Regions from separate parts of the Undibacterium sp. TC9W genome, predicted to be linked through region 1. Evidence: predicted binding sites of a transcription regulator. Region 1 holds the regulator's gene; the other holds the start of a gene.
What was found. The regulator FliA, encoded in region 1, starts transcription of late flagellar genes. The targets are predictions, from matches to a motif close to CTAAAGTTTNNNNNNNNNNNGCCGNTA.
Positions count from the first base shown of each region.

Region 1 (8,498 bases):
CTGCCAACCATCTTCCTCTCCTTCGCCATCGCGTCATGCGCTTAAGGCACACAAGGGTTTTCTATACCTTGCATCTTATTCGTCGGGGCGCAAGTTTGATCAGGCGAGCAGAAAGGGAAAAACCCGTTTATTCAGGCATTCAAAAACGCCCACGAATCCTAAAATGGAGTTCAGCACAACCCCGGCAGGAAACATGATGAAAGCCGCAAAGATATACAGCAAACCCAACTACAAGCAAGTTTTGGCTCTGTCCTTGATGAGCCTGACATGTCTTAGTCAGGCTGCGCCCATCAGCCAGGTCCAGGATGCTGCGCAGTTGCGCAAGATCGCTCTGGACTTTTTGACACTACAGGCATCAGGTCTCAGCAATGATGTACAGGTAACAGTAGGCGAAGTCGATAAACGCCTCAATCTGCAAGCCTGCGACAACCCCAACCCTTATTTATTACCGGGCAGCAAACCCTGGGGGAAAGTCACCTTGGCAATACGCTGCACTGCTCCCGCACCCTGGCTGGTGTATTTGCAGGCGAACGTACAAGTGACGGCAGACTATTACGTGGCAGCCAATGCGCTTACCCATGGGCAAGTCATCTCACTCAGCGATTTAAGCAAACAAAGGGGCGATATTGCGAAAATGCCCGCCGGCGTCATCACCGCGCCTGAACAGGCGATAGGCAAAACCATGCAGGTTTCCATGGCTTCCGGTGGTGTCATGCGCCTTGACGCCCTCAAAAGCCCTGCGGTCGTGCAACAAGGGCAATCGGTGCGAATCATCAGCAATGGCCCAGGTTTCCAGGTGACAACAGATGCCATCGCCCTCAATAATGCAGCAGATGGTCAGATTGCCAAGGCCAAGACCAGTTCAGGGCAAACCATCAGTGGGGTTGCGAAGAACGGTGGCATTATAGAAATAGTTTACTGATGGCAAGATATTTGTGTATGGAATTAAGCACATGCAATATTTTTTTACAGTAAGGTTAAAGTTTAAAATTACACAGCCGATAAACTGGATGTAGATGTTTGTAAGTCCCACACTAGAGGGTATCGCTGTGAAAATTGATGACGCACTAAATAAGACCGCCGGACTGCCAGTCAGCCCGCAACAGGCTCGCACGGAAAAACCCGCAGAAACCGCGGTACCCGTGGCGAATTCGTCGAAAGTACAAATTTCGACCCTGTCTTCACAGTTGCAAGCCTTGCAAAGTACGCAGGCAAGCAATGCTGTGTTTGAGACGAAGAAGGTGGAAGCTATCAAGCTGGCTATTTCCGAAGGACGCTTCCAGGTCAATTCGGAAAAAGTCGCTGATGGGCTTCTGGAAACAGTTAAAGATTTGCTCAACGCCAGAAAACGTTAAAAAATGAACGCAACAGGTTCCGGACATAGCGCTATTCAACAATGCCTGCAAGAAGAGGTGAGCATCATGTCTTCGCTCGCTGATTTGCTCAAGCAAGAGCAGGCGGCATTGGTCGAAAGCGATATAGTCCAGCTCAATGACTTTACCCAGAGCAAGGGACAGCTTGTGATCAAAATGACAGAACTGGAAAAAAAACGAAACAACTTTTTGAATGAACTTGGATTTAATGCTGATATAGACGGCATGCAGGCTTATTTGCAGCAAGCCGGCGTCGCCCAAACCAGTGCACAAGACTGGGATGCACTATTGCAACTGACCGTGCAAGCCAAAGAAGACAACCGGACTAATGGTTTGCTGATCAACCGCAGACTATCGCTGAACCAGGCAACCTTGCATTTATTGCAAAAAAACAATAATCAGGCCGGCTCCATGTATGGCCCCAACGGTCAATCAACCGTCAAAACTACGCCAGGCAAGGGCTATATCGCCACCTGATGGTGCTTGTGCGATCCTGCTTGCGCATTGATGAAGCGCTGGTGATTTTCGCTGGCGACTAACTCTGAACACGACTTCGCTAGCATGACCGTATGCGCTGACCATACTGCGCCGACTATCCCGCCAGCAACTGGCAAAACTCCTTAATCTTCAGGATTTTCAGGTTTTCAAGGCACCGGTGCCGTGCCAGACAAAGATGCCGCCGCTGGTCGCGCCGCTTGCGCAGGCAATGATGTTGCAGCCGGCCCTGACGCTGGGCTCAAGGGTACCTCTACCGCAGGTTCAGGCAATACTGCCAGTATGGTGACGGATACACGCCTGTTCCTGGCTCGCCCTTCCGGCGTGTCATTATCACTAACAGGCAGTTTTGCCCCCTGCCCCACTGCCGTCACACGGTTTTCATCCACCCCATTTTCAGTGAGCAAACGGGCAACCGTACTGGCGCGTACGGCCGACAATTCCCAATTTGACGGGAAGATGGGGTTATTGATAGGCAAATTATCGGTATGCCCCTCGACCTGTATCGCATGGGTATCAATCTTGAGGACACCGGCAATTGCCCTCAGTGCCTGTACGGAATCGACATTCAGGCGCGCATCACCAGGGGCGAACAAGAGGCTGGCATTAATTTCTATGGTAATGCCACGGCTGGTCTGCGTCACCCTGACCTTACCTTCACGTACCAGAGGCTCCAGCACGGTCATGATATCTTTGGCCATGGTCGTCATTTGCGCTTTTTCCTTGCGCAAAGCTTCATTGATACGGTTTTTGACCAGGGGCAAGGGATCGAGCTTGATTTTTTGTTCAAGCTGCGCATCGACAGGCTTGGGATTCACCGTCATGACTTTACCAAAGGCACCAGTCAGTGAGTTGGACAAGACCCGGTATTTACCTTCGTTCAACGAGGAGATGGCATACATGACAACAAAAAAGGCAAACAGCAAGGTAATAAAATCCGCGTAAGAAACCAGCCATCTTTCATGGTTTTCTGGTTCTTCGTGGTATTTTTTTCTTGCCATAAGTGTATTTTTTCAATGTCACTGCATCGCTTAATTGCGGTGATTGGTCAGTCTTTCTTCCACCACGCGCGGGCTGTCGCCCAGAGCAATACTATAAAAAATATCGGATAACATTTCACGGCGCGTCACTTCACGGCCTATGATTTCCTTGAGTTTATTACTGACGGGCAAAAATAACAGGTTAGCCAGGCCCACGCCATAGATCGTGGCCACAAAGGCAACGGCAATACCACCACCGAGCTTGGACGGGTCACTGAGATTTTCCATGACATGGATAAGTCCCAGCACCGCACCCAAAATGCCTATGGTAGGCGAATAACCACCGGCAGCGTCCCAGATTTTAGCAGCCTGGCGTTGCTCCATTTCATATAATGAAATATCAACGTCGAGGATGTCTTTCAGGCGTATCGGGTCTATGCCATCGATCACCAGACGCAGGCCCTTGCTGATGAAAGGGTCGGATGAGGCATTCATATAACGCTCAAGGCTCAAAAAGCCTTCACGTCGGGCAACCACACTCCAGATCAAAGCATCAGCGACATTCTTCTTGCTGGTATCAGGGGGCTCGGAAACCACCCAACGCAGCATACGGATGCCGCGCTTGAAGGTGTTGAGCCGACTTTGCAGCAGCACTGCACCCAGCGTTCCCACTACCACGATAACAAAGGCGGCGGGTTGCACCAGCGAAGACAGGTTGCCCCCTTCCATCAACTGTCCGGTGACTATGCCAAATATCACCAGTATCAATCCGATTACGCTAGCCCAGTCCACGCTTTCTCCCTTAAGTATGCCCTGAGCCTGGCAACAGCCTGACTATGTAATTGCGAGACCCGTGACTCTGATACGCCCATCACGGCACCGATTTCCTTGAGATTCAATTCCTGTTCGTAGTACAGACCCATTAGCAGTTTCTCCCGCTCGGGCAAGCTGTCTATCGCACCGATGACGGCATCACGGAAGTCGTCATTGAGCAAATCCTGCAAGGGGTCACCTGACGCATCGGAACAATAATGATCAAGGAAATGTTCCTTGGTATCCGCATCATGAAAGTCTTCGTAGTACACCAATTGGTGCCCGCCACTGTCTGTCAGCAGGTTCTGGTACTCTTCCAGGCTCAGCTTGAGCGACTTCGCCACCTCGGTTTCCAGCGGTGGCCTGCCCAGCTTTTGCTGTAGCACATTCATGGCATTTTCTATCTTGCGCATGTTCTGGCGCACGCCACGCGGCAGCCAGTCGCTACTACGCAATTCATCCAGCATGGCACCGCGTATGCGTTGTACCGCATAGGTTTCAAACTGGGCGCCATGGGTATCTTCGTAGCGGTTAACGGCATCCAGCAGGCCTATCATACCGGCCTGCACGAGATCATCCACCTCCACACTGGGAGGCAGGCGCGCCTTCAACTGGTAAGCCAGACGCTTGACCAGAGGCGCATGCTCCCTCAAAAGGAAGTTTTTATCTGATTTTCCGCTCGCGGTGTACATTTTTCTGATTACATTCCGAGACCGACACCCAGCTCAGGGACTCCCTCTGCACATAAGGTGGAACGCACGGTCTTTGCCAATTGTTCAGCCAGCCGGGAGAATGCCAGCGAAGCAAGGGCTTTAGGAAAAGCATCAATCACAGAGCGTCCCAAATGTGCAGCCTTTCTTACGTGTTCATCTTCCGGCACATGGCCAACGTAGTGCAGTGGCACTGCCAGGTAACGGCTGGCCGCCTGCGCCATATTCGTATAAATCAATCTTGCCTCTTTTTCCGATGCACCGGACACTAAAATACCATAACCGCGCCGCCCCAGCCTGTTGCTCACACGCTTGATCAATCCATAAGCAGCCTTGATCATGTCGGGGTCAGCAGAAACCTGTATTACCAGCTCGCTGTCATCCAGCGTCGCCAGCGGAAAACTGTCATCCAGGTTGATCTCGCTATCGACGATAACCAGGTCCGCACGGTTGGCCGCCACATCAAACACTTTGGACAATTGCCGTGTATTTTCTGGCGGCAGCCATGCATGACGGGCCAGCATCGTCACCGACAGGCCAGCAGCCACCAATTTGACTGCTTCCTTCATTGTACGCTGTTGTCTCGCTACATCCAATAAGGTCTGATCAAGGTTCGCATTCAACCAGGCGCCCACACTGTTTTCTGAAGAGCGTGTATCCACCATCAAGACCTGGTTACCCTGGCGTGCCAGTGACACACCCAGATTCACCAGCATGCCGCTCTTTTCATCTTCTCTCAAGGCCGACAAAAAGGTAAATACCCGTGGTTTTGGCCCAGCCAGCATACGGCGCAGGCCTTCTGCCTGATCGAAACTAGCCAAGGGACACCTCCTGACCAGCACGTCCTGATGCTTGTGCGGAAACCGCGCCCGCCATCAGCAAGGGTAATTCTTCATCCAGATAACGGAAAGCCGCTGTTTCGCGCTTGAGTTTGAAAGCTCGGTCTATCAGATACAGTTTGTTGGCGATATGCAGATCTTCTGGCACACGCTGACCACTGGCGACGTAATACACCATGAGCTTCTGGCGTATCGCAATATCAAGCGCACCACCTATGGTCGCTGCCTCATCGAGCTTGGTCAAAATGCAACCTGCCAGGCCATTGCCCTGATAAGCACGCACCACTTCGCTCAAGGTTTCACCAGTTGAAGTCGCATTCAGGCACAGCAAACGCTTCACTGGAGTGTCTGTTCCAGACAACATCGCCACCTGTTCAGTCACCATTTTGTCGCGCTGGCTGACACCGACAGTATCGATCAGGACGGTGTGCTTGTTCTTGAGCTCGGACAAGGCGATGCGCAAATCTGCCTCATCCTTGACCGCATGCACCATGACACCCAAAATTTTGCCGTAGATGCGCAATTGTTCAAAACCGCCTATACGATAACCGTCCGTCGTGATCAATGCCAGCTTGGATGGACCATGTCGCATGACGCAACGGGCAGCCAGCTTGGCCGTAGTCGTGGTCTTGCCCACACCGGTAGGGCCGACCAGGGCATACACGCCACCTTTTTCCAGCATTTCGTTTTCATTGTCGATAGTAGAAAGATTGCGCACCAGCACATTCTTGATCCAATCCAGGCCATTTTCAAGCTTGCCAGTTTCAGGCAGTTTTTCTACCAGATAGCGTGACAGACTGGCGCTAAAACCGGTAGCCAGCAATTCACGCAGGATTTCTGCTTTTTGTGGCTGGCGTTTTTGCGTTTGTGTCCAGGAGATTTCTGCAAGTTGAGATTCCAGCATGCTGCGCATGGCCCGGATTTCTGACATAACATTATTCAACTCATTGGCATTGACAGGTGCCTCAATGTCACTGGCAAAGCTGCTCGCACCTGTCTGCGATTTGAAGCTAGGCACATTCATGCTCCGCTCTACTGGCCTTTCCAGAGGGCGATGCAGGCTGACTGCGTCCTCATTCTGGAAACGTGGCGCAAAGCGTGGCAACTGAGGCACCTGCGGAATTGGCTGCATCTCTGGCATTGCAAGTGCTTCTGCAGCATCCGGTGCAATGGCGCTGATGGCTTCATCTGCCATGGCCAGAATCTCCACCTTGCCGCCCACATTACGGTTAGACAGGATCACGGCATCTGCCCCCAAAGCATCGCGCAACATGCGCAAAGCTTCGCGAGAAGTATTCGCGGTAAATTTTCTGACGTTCATGATTGACCTCCGACCAGACTGGTGACTCTAATGGTTTTTGTTTCAGGTACTTCTGCGTGTGACAAGACTTTAAGTTGCGGCAAATTGCGGCGCAGGAAGCGTGACAGCAAGGCGCGCAATGGCGCGGGCACCAGCAAGACCGGTGTCAGTCCCATTTGCTCCTGGTGCTGGGCAGCTGCTTCGGTCTGGCTTGCCAGGGTATCGGCCAGACCTGGTTCTATGCCTGAGCCATCAGACCCACTGGTTTGCAAGGCCTGCATCAACAGGCGTTCAAGACGGTTATCCAGTGTCATGACGGTCATCTCATTCCCGGTCGGGAAGATTTGCTGGATGATGGCGCGGCCCAAAGCAATCCTGACCTGGGCTGTCAGCTCATTCGCATCCTGGGTATGCATGGTATGCTCAGACAGTGTCTCAATAATGGTACGCATATCACGGATATGCACACCTTCGATAAGCAGGTTTTGCAATACTTTTTGCAGGATGGACAGGGGCAGGGCTTTTGGCACCAGTTCTTCCACCATTTTTGGCATGTCTTTTGCAAGGTGATCCATCAACAACTGTACTTCCTGACGGCCCAGCAATTCAGCGGCATGGCTGGTGATCAGGTGATTCAGATGAGTGGCAATGACGGTGCCAGAATCGACCACGGTATACCCCATCGCTTGCGCCTGCTCACGCAGTGCGGCGTCTATCCAGATCGCTGGCAAGCCAAAGGCTGGATCATTAGTGACAGCACCAGGCAAATTACCGGTCACCATGCCAGGATTGATCGCCAGATACTGTCCGCTCAATGCCTCACCGGCGCCGACTTCCACACCCTTGAGAGTGATCCTGTATGCCGAAGGCTTGAGTTCCAAATTGTCGCGTATATGGACAGGAGGTGACAAAAATCCCACTTCCTGGGCAAATTTCTTGCGTATGCCTTTGATGCGACGCAGGAGTTCACCACTCTGGTTTTTATCGACCAGGGGGATCAGGCGATAACCAACTTCCAGACCCAGGGTATCAACAGGCAGGATGTCTTGCCAGGTTGCTTCTTCCATTTCCTGACCAGTGCTGGCAGGAGCATCTACCTTTTCTTCAACCACAGGGGCAACCTGGCCACGCTTGTTGAGCATGTAGCCACCACCGACCAGTATGGCTGCCAGCAGAACAAAGGCGATATGCGGCATGCCAGGTATGATGCCCATGCCACCGATAATGCCACCGGTGATGATCATGACCTGAGGTTTGGCAAACAACTGCCCTATCAACTGACCACTGATATCCTGATCACTGGCCACGCGCGAGACCACGACACCGGCTGCGGTAGAAATGATCAGCGAAGGAATCTGTGCGACCAGGCCATCACCAATCGCCAGCAAGGTATAGTTTTTCAAAGCGGTGGCAAAATCCAGGTCATGCTGGACCATACCCACCACCAGACCACCGACGATATTGATGACCGTGACCATGATGCCCGCAACCGCGTCACCACGTACATATTTACTTGCACCGTCCATGGCGCCATAAAATTCAGCTTCTTGCGCTACTTCGGTGCGGCGGCGGCGGGCTTCTTGTTCGGCGATCAGGCCGGCATTCAAGTCAGCATCAATCGCCATTTGTTTACCTGGCATCGCATCCAGGGCAAAACGTGCACCCACTTCAGCGATACGACCCGCGCCCTTGGTGACAACGGTAAAGTTAATAATGGTCAGAATGACGAAGACCACGATACCGACAGTGTAGTTACCGCCAATCAAAAAGTGACCAAACGCTTCGATCACTTTACCAGCAGCATCCGGACCAGTGTGGCCTTCTGTCAGCACCACGCGGGTGGAGGCGACGTTCAGGGACAGACGTAACATCGTACTCACCAGCAGCACAGTCGGGAACACCATGAAATCCAGTGGCTTGACTGTATATAAGCTGGTCAGCAAAACGATAATCGCAATCGCAATATTGAAGCTGAAGAACACGTCCAG
Region 1 covers NZ_JBMPPJ010000005.1:276,621-285,118, forward strand. The annotation lists gene flgB (flagellar basal body rod protein FlgB) at 1-11, opposite strand, end outside; gene flgA (flagellar basal body P-ring formation chaperone FlgA) at 197-922, shown strand; gene flgM (flagellar biosynthesis anti-sigma factor FlgM) at 1,050-1,355, shown strand; gene ACO0LN_RS09090 (flagella synthesis protein FlgN) at 1,359-1,850, shown strand; gene motD (flagellar motor protein MotD) at 2,018-2,869, opposite strand; gene ACO0LN_RS09100 (flagellar motor protein) at 2,900-3,640, opposite strand; gene ACO0LN_RS09105 (RNA polymerase sigma factor FliA) at 3,622-4,353, opposite strand; gene ACO0LN_RS09110 (MinD/ParA family ATP-binding protein) at 4,362-5,192, opposite strand; gene flhF (flagellar biosynthesis protein FlhF) at 5,185-6,531, opposite strand; gene flhA (flagellar biosynthesis protein FlhA) at 6,528-8,498, opposite strand, start outside.

Region 2 (8,498 bases), on a different contig from region 1:
TGAAAGGCAATACCAATGACGTACGCATGAAAATCGAAAGTGATTGTATGGCTGAAAAAGAAGCCGAGCGCAAATTTGGTCCACGCGCGAGTGAAGATGAGGCCAGCCGCCATCAGGCCGCCGAGCGCAAGGCATTGACTGGTGAAAACTCAAAAGACAGCAGCAAGCCAGATTCTGCCGAAGCTGCCCGCAAGCAAAAGCAGTGCGATGAACTACGCAAGCAAATCAATGCCTTGCGTAGTGCTCAAAAAGCAGGTGGAACGGCACAGGACATGGAAACACAGGCCAATAACAAGCGCGACACTGACACCAGTTTGAAAGAGCTGGGCTGTACAAAATAGTAGTGTGCCTGGCCTGAGCGTGCCTAAGCATGCTTAATAATGCTTAATAGTGATGACCAAACAATTCAGCCGTAGTGCGCACCATAATGCGGCTATTGGCTGGAGTCGCAATATTCGACCAGACCCAGTTGTGGTGCTCGACTATTTTTTCGGCTTTCATATGGGGTCTGTCGCCAGTCGTATGCGCATCAGACAGGGCAATCACATCAAAACCATGCGATGCGGCAGCGCGGATTGTCGTATCTACACAAAACTCTGTCGTCAAACCACAAACAATCAGTGTATGCGCCCCTGTGACTTTTAAATGTGTATCCAGGCCAGTACCAGCAAATGAATCACAGGCAGTTTTATCGACGAAAACATCGCCAGGAGCAAATGGCAGTTCAGGTATGACTTCCCACCCTGCAGAACCAGCCAGCGCTTCGTCATTGGCATGACGCACAAAAATCACCTGACCACCATGCTCACGGGTATGCTCTACTGCGCGCTGTATGCGCTTGATGACGTTTACCTTGTCAAAACGCCGGGTTAGACCATGTAACCAGGCATTTTGCATATCGATAATCAGTAAGGTATTCATTGTAGCAAAGCCTAAAAGCACAATATGGCATAAAGCAATATGATACTGCGGATATGGCAGCCAGGTGCAGCAACGCTAGATCTGTTCAAGCTGCGCTGCCAATTGTGCCGCAGTATCCAGCACCAGCAATGCATCTTCGATAACTTTCTGCGCACTATCACCCTCTCCAGCAATTGCGCTGACTATCAGCCGTGCACTGAGACAGACGCGGAGTGCACTAACGGGCGTTTGCTGGCGAACGCCGCACAGCACTGGTTGCCCTAACTGCATATGTTTTTCTTTTTGCAATCGCCTGTATACCAGCATGGTTTGCTCACGATTAAGAAAATGCTGGCCACTGGCGTCCTTGATTAAAAAAGAGAAAATGCTTGGTAACTGGTCCCAGGACACATTTTCATGCAAAGCACCGCGTTCAGGAATGACGATGGGTAGCAAAGCCAGATGAGCGCTATGTTTAAAATAAGACTGGATGGCATGTCCAAATTGCAGGACAAAACGATGGATGGCAGTTTCCGGCAGCTGCCGGAACGCACGTAATTCAGCGAGCGCTGCCACCCAGCGCAGTAGCAAACCTGTATTGACTTGCCTGCCCAGCTTGTCTGCCCCTGGCCAGTCACGCGGCCAGTCGGCACGGCTGGAATATGCTTGCAAAGCCAGCGGCAAACTCAATGATTTGAGCTTTTTTGCTACTGGAGCAGGAACAAACAATGCACCAGAAAAGCTGGGGCCACTTAGAAATTTGGAACCGGTGACTGCGACCAGAAAACCTTGCTGCAAATAAGCATGCAAGCTGGCATTGGATATGCGGAACTGACAAGCATCTACCATCACATGAAAATTGTGGCGATACCGCATGCTTAAACCCGTGGCAACATCGATAGCAGGTGCAATCATGCCCGTCTTGCTGACATCTGCCAGAACCAGCATAACCTGCCTGTGCTGGGCAATTGCCGCCTCAGTCAATGCTCTCACCTCTGTATCAACATCTTGCAAATTGCGCGCACTGCCATCGCCCGCCCTGATGCTTACAGTGCGCAATTCTGTGGGTATGCTGCCAGGAATAGTTTCGCCTGCAGAGACGGTGACATCAAGAGCAGAACGGTTGCTGAAATGCTGCCCGCTTAAAGCGGCTGGTACCGAGCTGCCTGTTTCACCTGGCTCGACCATGATCACCAGCATGGGCAAGGCAGGATGACCGGCTTGTGATGACAAGGCGAGCATTTGCGCTGCAATCAAATGCAGGTCGGTACCTGAGGCGGCGAAGACCACATCAGTCGCGGCCAGGTCGGCAGATTTACCCTCCCCTGTTAATCCACATAATTGCTTTAACTCTTGCCTGGCAAGTTCAAGCTCATGTTCTGCTAACAGGTAATATTCTGCCTCGCCATCGACGGCTGCCAGTTTTTGATAAACAGCGTCGGCAGCAGACCGTGCCATATCAGAGATTGTTGATGCAGTCGCAGAACCAAAGGCCAGCGACAAGCTGTCTGGCACAATGCCGCACCCGTATTTATTATAGCCATCATCGTCTAAAGCGATACGCGCATCGCCACCGCCTGTCAAAAGCTGATCGAACGATGGGAATGCGGTATGAGTTTTATTTGACATGGTTAGGCATGGGCTTGTGCAATCCGGTACAGGCTAGCCTTGATAGGCTGGCGACATTCTGGCTGTCTTGATCAGCAAATCCCTGAATGCGGCAAATAATTTTTTCATCGGCTCCTGCTTGTAGGGGAACATATCGACCGGGTCCATCGCATGCACAATCATGTCGCTATCGACTTCAAAAATCAGCAGCTTGCCGTCCTGGGTCTCGCCACAGTCTATGCCGACATAATCAAGGTCCAGGCGTTTGAATATTTCTGCAAATGCTGTTGCATTCCGGGGCACAAAATCTTCATCAAAGCTCTGCATGAAGCGTGCTTCTTCATCCCGTTTTTCTGCGCTGTCTGTCATGCCTGCGTTCAGATAATGGATCATCCAGTGCCTGGAAATACCCATGTGAGAGATAAAGGGTTTGCCATCGATCAGGATAATGCGGTACTTCCTGAACTGACCATCTGCAAGGCTGCGGTAATCAACAAAGCGGGCGATATAAAATTCTTCACTTGGCACGGCTTGCAGGTAATCTGGCACATCTTCAGCCGACAATACTTTGCGCAGGCCATGGCCCGCATGTGAACCCAGAGGTCGGGCAATGATGGGAAAATCATCACCACCCAAAATACTGCTGACAGCCACCTCGCCGCCACCTATGTGCTCCAGCGTTTGACGGCTGATACGGGCTGACGTTGGCATGGCGACACCCGGCGCGTTCTGCAGCAAGGCGCAGGCCCGGTCGCGGCCCAGGTGGGTAATGCGTTCAGGTGCGTTTAACACTGGTGTGGGCCAGGTCTGGATAATCTCTTGCAGGTCAAGCAGCAAGCTGTTCTTGTCATCTGCCTCACCCACAGCAACAAACATAACATCATGTGGTGGCAACTGTTCCACTGCAGGTATGCCTGCGCCTACATATAACAAATCAAGTGCGATGTCGGAATCTTCGACCAAAAATTCAAGCGGGGTATTGGCCATCAGGTCACCGTCTGTCATGAGTGCCAGCAGGCGCAAGGTGGGTTCGCGGGTCGTGGGGACAGAATACAGCGGCTGCAGGCGCAATGCCTCCATCTGGGTGGACAAAGCCGCATCACGATGACCGAGCAAGATTAATACCGTTGCCAGGTTCATGAGTGCATGCGCGTCATGCGGATGTTTTTCTGCATAGGCGATCAATTCTTTACCCAGGGGTTTTAAATCGCCACCGGAAAAAGCAATGCGCATCAGAGGTGCCAGGCCTATCAATTTACTTTGCGCTGGCTTGTTTTCTGCAACAAGGGATTCGTCGATATTGGTCATATTCTCAATCACCCGAAGTATGAATTTGCTCGCCTATGGCGAGAGTTGCATTGAGCAAAGCGTCTATATCGGCAGAGGTAGTTCTGTGATTGACGATTGCCGCGCGTATGGCAAGCCGCTTGTTGATGATGGTGGTCGATGGTGCCGCTATTCCTGACTCTTGCAAGGCCATCACGATACGGGCATTGAGTGCATCAAGGGCTTCATCACTGAGGCCATCAACAAGGTAGCGGAAACAGACGATATTCAAGGCGACCGGTGCCATCAATTCAAATCTTGGATGTGCCTGGATGCTGTTTTTCAGATACTGCCCCAGCTCGCAAGTATGGGCAATCATCTGGCCAAGACGTTCTGCGCCGTATACCTGCAAAGTGAACCAGGTTTTGAGTGCCCTGAAGCCGCGTGACAAATCAGGGCCAAAATCACAGGGCCAGGGTGAGCCGCCTGCCAGGCCCTTGCTCTCACGCCGCAAATAACTGGCTGGCGTGGCAAAGGTCGCATAATGGGCATCGCTGTCACGCACCAGAATAAAGCCGGCGTCATAAGGTACTTGCAACCACTTATGAAAATCAAAGGCAATAGAATCAGCCCGCTCTATCCCAACCAGGCGTGCAGCAATAAAGGGAGATAGCATACCCAGCGCACCAAATGCACCATCAATATGGAACCATAATTTTTCAGTGCTGGCGACATCCGCCAGGGTCTGCAAATCATCAATCGCACCAACATCCACTGAACCGGCAGTACCTACCAGCATGAATGGCGTCAATCCCGCCGCGCGGTCTGCCACAATTGCTGCCTGCAATGCGCCGACATCCATCTCAAAGCTGGCATTCATGGGGATGACGCGCAAGGCGTTTCTCCCCATCCCGGCCATATCCATGGCCTGGGCAACGCAACCATGCGCTCCTGCTGAGGTATAAGCCACCAGCCGTTCAGGAAAAGCCGTGAGCCCTTGATGCCTTACCTCTGCACCCAGAGCGCGCGCCCGCGCTACCAGTACGGCAATGAAGTTAGCCATCGACGTGCCAGTAACAAACAGGCCGCTGGCAGTATCCGGAAAATGAAATAGCTCGCTGACCCAGCGCGTTATCTGACGCTCGACTTCTATCGGTATATGATCACGCCCACCGAGATTCGCATTCAATCCCGCTGCCAGCAACTCCGCTAAAGTACCGACAGGGTTGCCACCACCCTGCACCCACCCCATAAATCCAGGATGGCTATTGCCTACTGAATACGGCAAGATATTTTCCATGAATTGTTGGTGCACGTCACCGAGCTCTGCCGGCGCAGTTGGCAAACCCGACTGGAACTTTGCGCGCACTTCATCCGGTATCACTTGCCACACCGGGCGCTCGCGTATGTGTTCTGCGTAATCAAGGATATCGTCCAGCATGCGATGTCCCTGCGCACGCAGGGCCTGCCAGTCATCCGGATCCAGTGAGTTCTTTGGCGGTACGGTCATTCAGATATCCATCCGTGAATAATTGCAGCATAAAGACAAGAAACGCCTAAGCTTATTCACATTATGGATGAGCGGGTGGAAAATGAAGTGCCGAATAAAGCAAATTTTGCTGCTTTATTGATGCAAACGAATAGTTCAATAGCAAGAAGTGGCCTAAAGGCAACGCTTTATTCCACTTGCTTATGTCCAGAGCTTAGGGGGAGAATTGTCAATTACCAAGGTATTCAGCAAATAACTGTTTCCTGGAGCGGGCTCGTGGGCTGGACCAGTAATCTGCCACTTCCATGATAATTTCATCGCCAGAACGAATGCTCAATCGATAAGGCTTTGCCATGATCACGCTATGCACATACATGGCAAAAGCCTCGGCAAAATCATCATAGGCATTGGTTGCGGCATACAGACTGGAAAAACCGGTTTTTTCCAGCGCCTTGTAGATGCCGGGAATTAAATCTCCCGCAACTTGCTGATCACTATAGAAGTGCAAGTCCTTGCGGTGCTCAAAATCATGTCTGAGCAAAGGAATGATGTCGCCGTTCATGGCGATTTGCCAGGACAGACTCAAGTAACTATATTCTTCAGTCGATTTGAATTTTTGCGAACCTATCCACCAGTCGGGTAAAAATTCGCTATTGGCAGTCAGCACATGACCAAATTCATGCAAGAGCAAAAACTGCATGGCATTTTTGCGGTTATCGTTTTCCGCTGCTTCAATTTGCAGATGGACTTGAAAAGCCGAGCCCGGCAAAAATGGCGTATTTTCTTTCCAGCTCGCCCAGTCATTGGCAGTGCGACCTAAAAAAGCGTCGGCATCCATAAGTATCGCAAGGCCGAGCACCTTACCATCCGGGCCTGCAACAACGTCAGTCACCGCAGATGATCCCAGGCCGCACCCTAAATAGACACCCAGCAGGGGTTTATCCAAAAGCTGCAGCACAGAAGGTGGCATGTCCACTATCGCTGCGCGGATATCGCTTAAAAAATCGGAATTAAGTTCTGCTTGCGCAGACAATCGGTCAGCAGAAGTGCTTTTATTCACTTTCGCAACATAGGCCAATAATTCTTCAGGTGCTTTACCTATCCTGTCGGGGAGGGGAAGATTTGCTTGCTTTAACCAGTATTCAACATCAGAGCTGACAATCACTCTTTATCCATTCATGCATGGTCGTTCAACAAAACACCTTTTTTACCTTCCAGATCACGGGCTATAGCCAGCACTTCTTTTGAAGGAATTTGGCGCAAAACGACATTGGTTTCATTATCAACAATCTGCACCACTACTTTACCGGAGTCATTATCGAGGTTGAGATTCACGCTTTTATTCAAACCTATGGCGCGGTTGATCTGATCGACAGAGTTCTTGAGTTCTTTAGCTGAAATATCACTTTGGGGCTGGCTGTCTTTGCTGACCGCACTTTTAGCGACGTCAGCAACTACCGGTACAGGTGCCGCTTTAGCAACGACTGGTGCAGCCTTGACATCTTGCCGGGTATCAACACTGACACCGCCAGTGGCCCCACCTGCTATTTGATTGATGCTCATTTTGCTCTCCAGCCCTAAATTAAACCACGTGACGGATTACCGCATATTGTGTATTACGGTCGTTTTTGTCAAAAGTTTAGGTTTATTCTTGAAAGCAGCTTAATTTAATAGGTGCTTAGTGCGAACGAATAGGTGAACAGATATATGAGCAGATGTAAGCAAGCATTTGGCTGACCTCATAGAATTATATTAAATATAACATTATAAAAAATCAATGTTTTATTTTTATCAAACTGGACCGACCTTGTTCATAACAATAAGTCATTCATTTCTGCGCTGGAAAACAAGTCGATCAATCCATCAGCCACTGCCCTTACCCTAGGTGATCGGCGCACATCATCATGCATGACCAGCCAAAGTTTTCTGCGCAGAGGACAAGCCTGATGCTCAATACGGTGCAGCTCGCGGTGACTCTGGCGCAAATAATGCGGTAATACGGTTACGCCAAGGCCTGCCGCCGCGCATTGAGCCAGCACCATTTGGTCATTACTGCGCAGCATGACTTTGCGCTGCGCCAGATAATCTTCCAGCCATTGATGATGGGGCGTTGCAGAGTTTTTTTCATAGGCGACAAATTCCCAATCTTCTTCCTTGCGCTTTTTCAGATAAGTTTTGCTGGCGTACAATCCATAGCCCACACTGGCCAAAGGCTTGATCACCAGACCCGCCGTTTGTGGGCGCGCCATTCGTAAAGCGATGTCTGCCTCGCGCTTGCCCAGACTGACCTGGTGGCGCTCTGCCTGTAACTCCAGCTCCACGCCGGTCAAACTGGCGCAGAGTTTTTTAAGCTGGGGCGCGAGTACAAAAGTCGATAAACTGGGTGGTGCAGAAATACGCACTATACCTTCCATTTTGCTGGTACTGAGCGCTTTTCTCTCAAAATTGAACCAGCGCTCTTCCACTTCCCGTGCGTGGGTAACCAGGTCATGTCCTTCTGTGGTCAGTTGCCAACCGCGCACCAGTCTGTCGAACAGACGCAGCTTCAATGCTGACTCAAGCGCATCAATCCGCCGTGCAACCGTCGTATGTTCTACCTGCAGGCGACGCGCAGCCCCGGTCAGCGTACCGCAATCGACCAGTGCCAGAAAATAGCGTAAATCATCCCAATTCATCATGGTGCAATTATGCACAGTCCAGGCGAATTTTTCAGTAATTTTCTTTCGATCCGGTTTTAATTAAGCTGCACATCAGATAAACAGACATAGGGTCTGAGCAACTGATGATTACAGCAAAGCGAGGAAATATGCGAGCTATACAATTTTTTTCACAAGGTGGGTCAGAAGTACTTGAAGTGCGCGACCTGCCAAGGCCGACGCCAAAAGACGGGGAAGTCCTGGTACGCGTAGATTACGCCGGCATCAATTACGCCGATGTGTATCAGCGCAATGGACAAAACCCGGCTTCCCTGCCCTGCATACCGGGGGCAGAAGGTGCGGGCACGGTGGTCGAAGGCAATGCGGAACTAACACCCGGCACCAGAGTAGCCTGGCTGTCACAACCTGGCTCTTATGGCGAATACCTGGCGATTCCAGCATGGAAGCTGATCACGTTGCCAGCGGAAATCAGCACGCTAGAAGCCGCAGCGGCCATGCTGCAAGCCGTCACCGTGCAATATCTGACCGAGACCAGTTATCGCGTGCAATCTGGCGATACCGTGCTGGTGCATGCTGGT
Region 2 covers NZ_JBMPPJ010000007.1:43,296-51,793, reverse strand. The annotation lists gene ACO0LN_RS11670 (hypothetical protein) at 1-341, shown strand, start outside; gene ACO0LN_RS11665 (isochorismatase family protein) at 385-921, opposite strand; gene ACO0LN_RS11660 (hypothetical protein) at 997-2,529, opposite strand; gene ACO0LN_RS11655 (ATP-grasp domain-containing protein) at 2,563-3,816, opposite strand; gene ACO0LN_RS11650 (pyridoxal phosphate-dependent decarboxylase family protein) at 3,821-5,284, opposite strand; gene ACO0LN_RS11645 (putative zinc-binding metallopeptidase) at 5,493-6,428, opposite strand; gene ACO0LN_RS11640 (flagellar protein FlaG) at 6,440-6,826, opposite strand; gene ACO0LN_RS11635 (LysR family transcriptional regulator) at 7,075-7,941, opposite strand; gene ACO0LN_RS11630 (quinone oxidoreductase family protein) at 8,070-8,498, shown strand, end outside.
Region 2: ACO0LN_RS11640 (flagellar protein FlaG) is a predicted target of FliA. The motif match lies at 6,880-6,906, and genes of this name have one in related genera.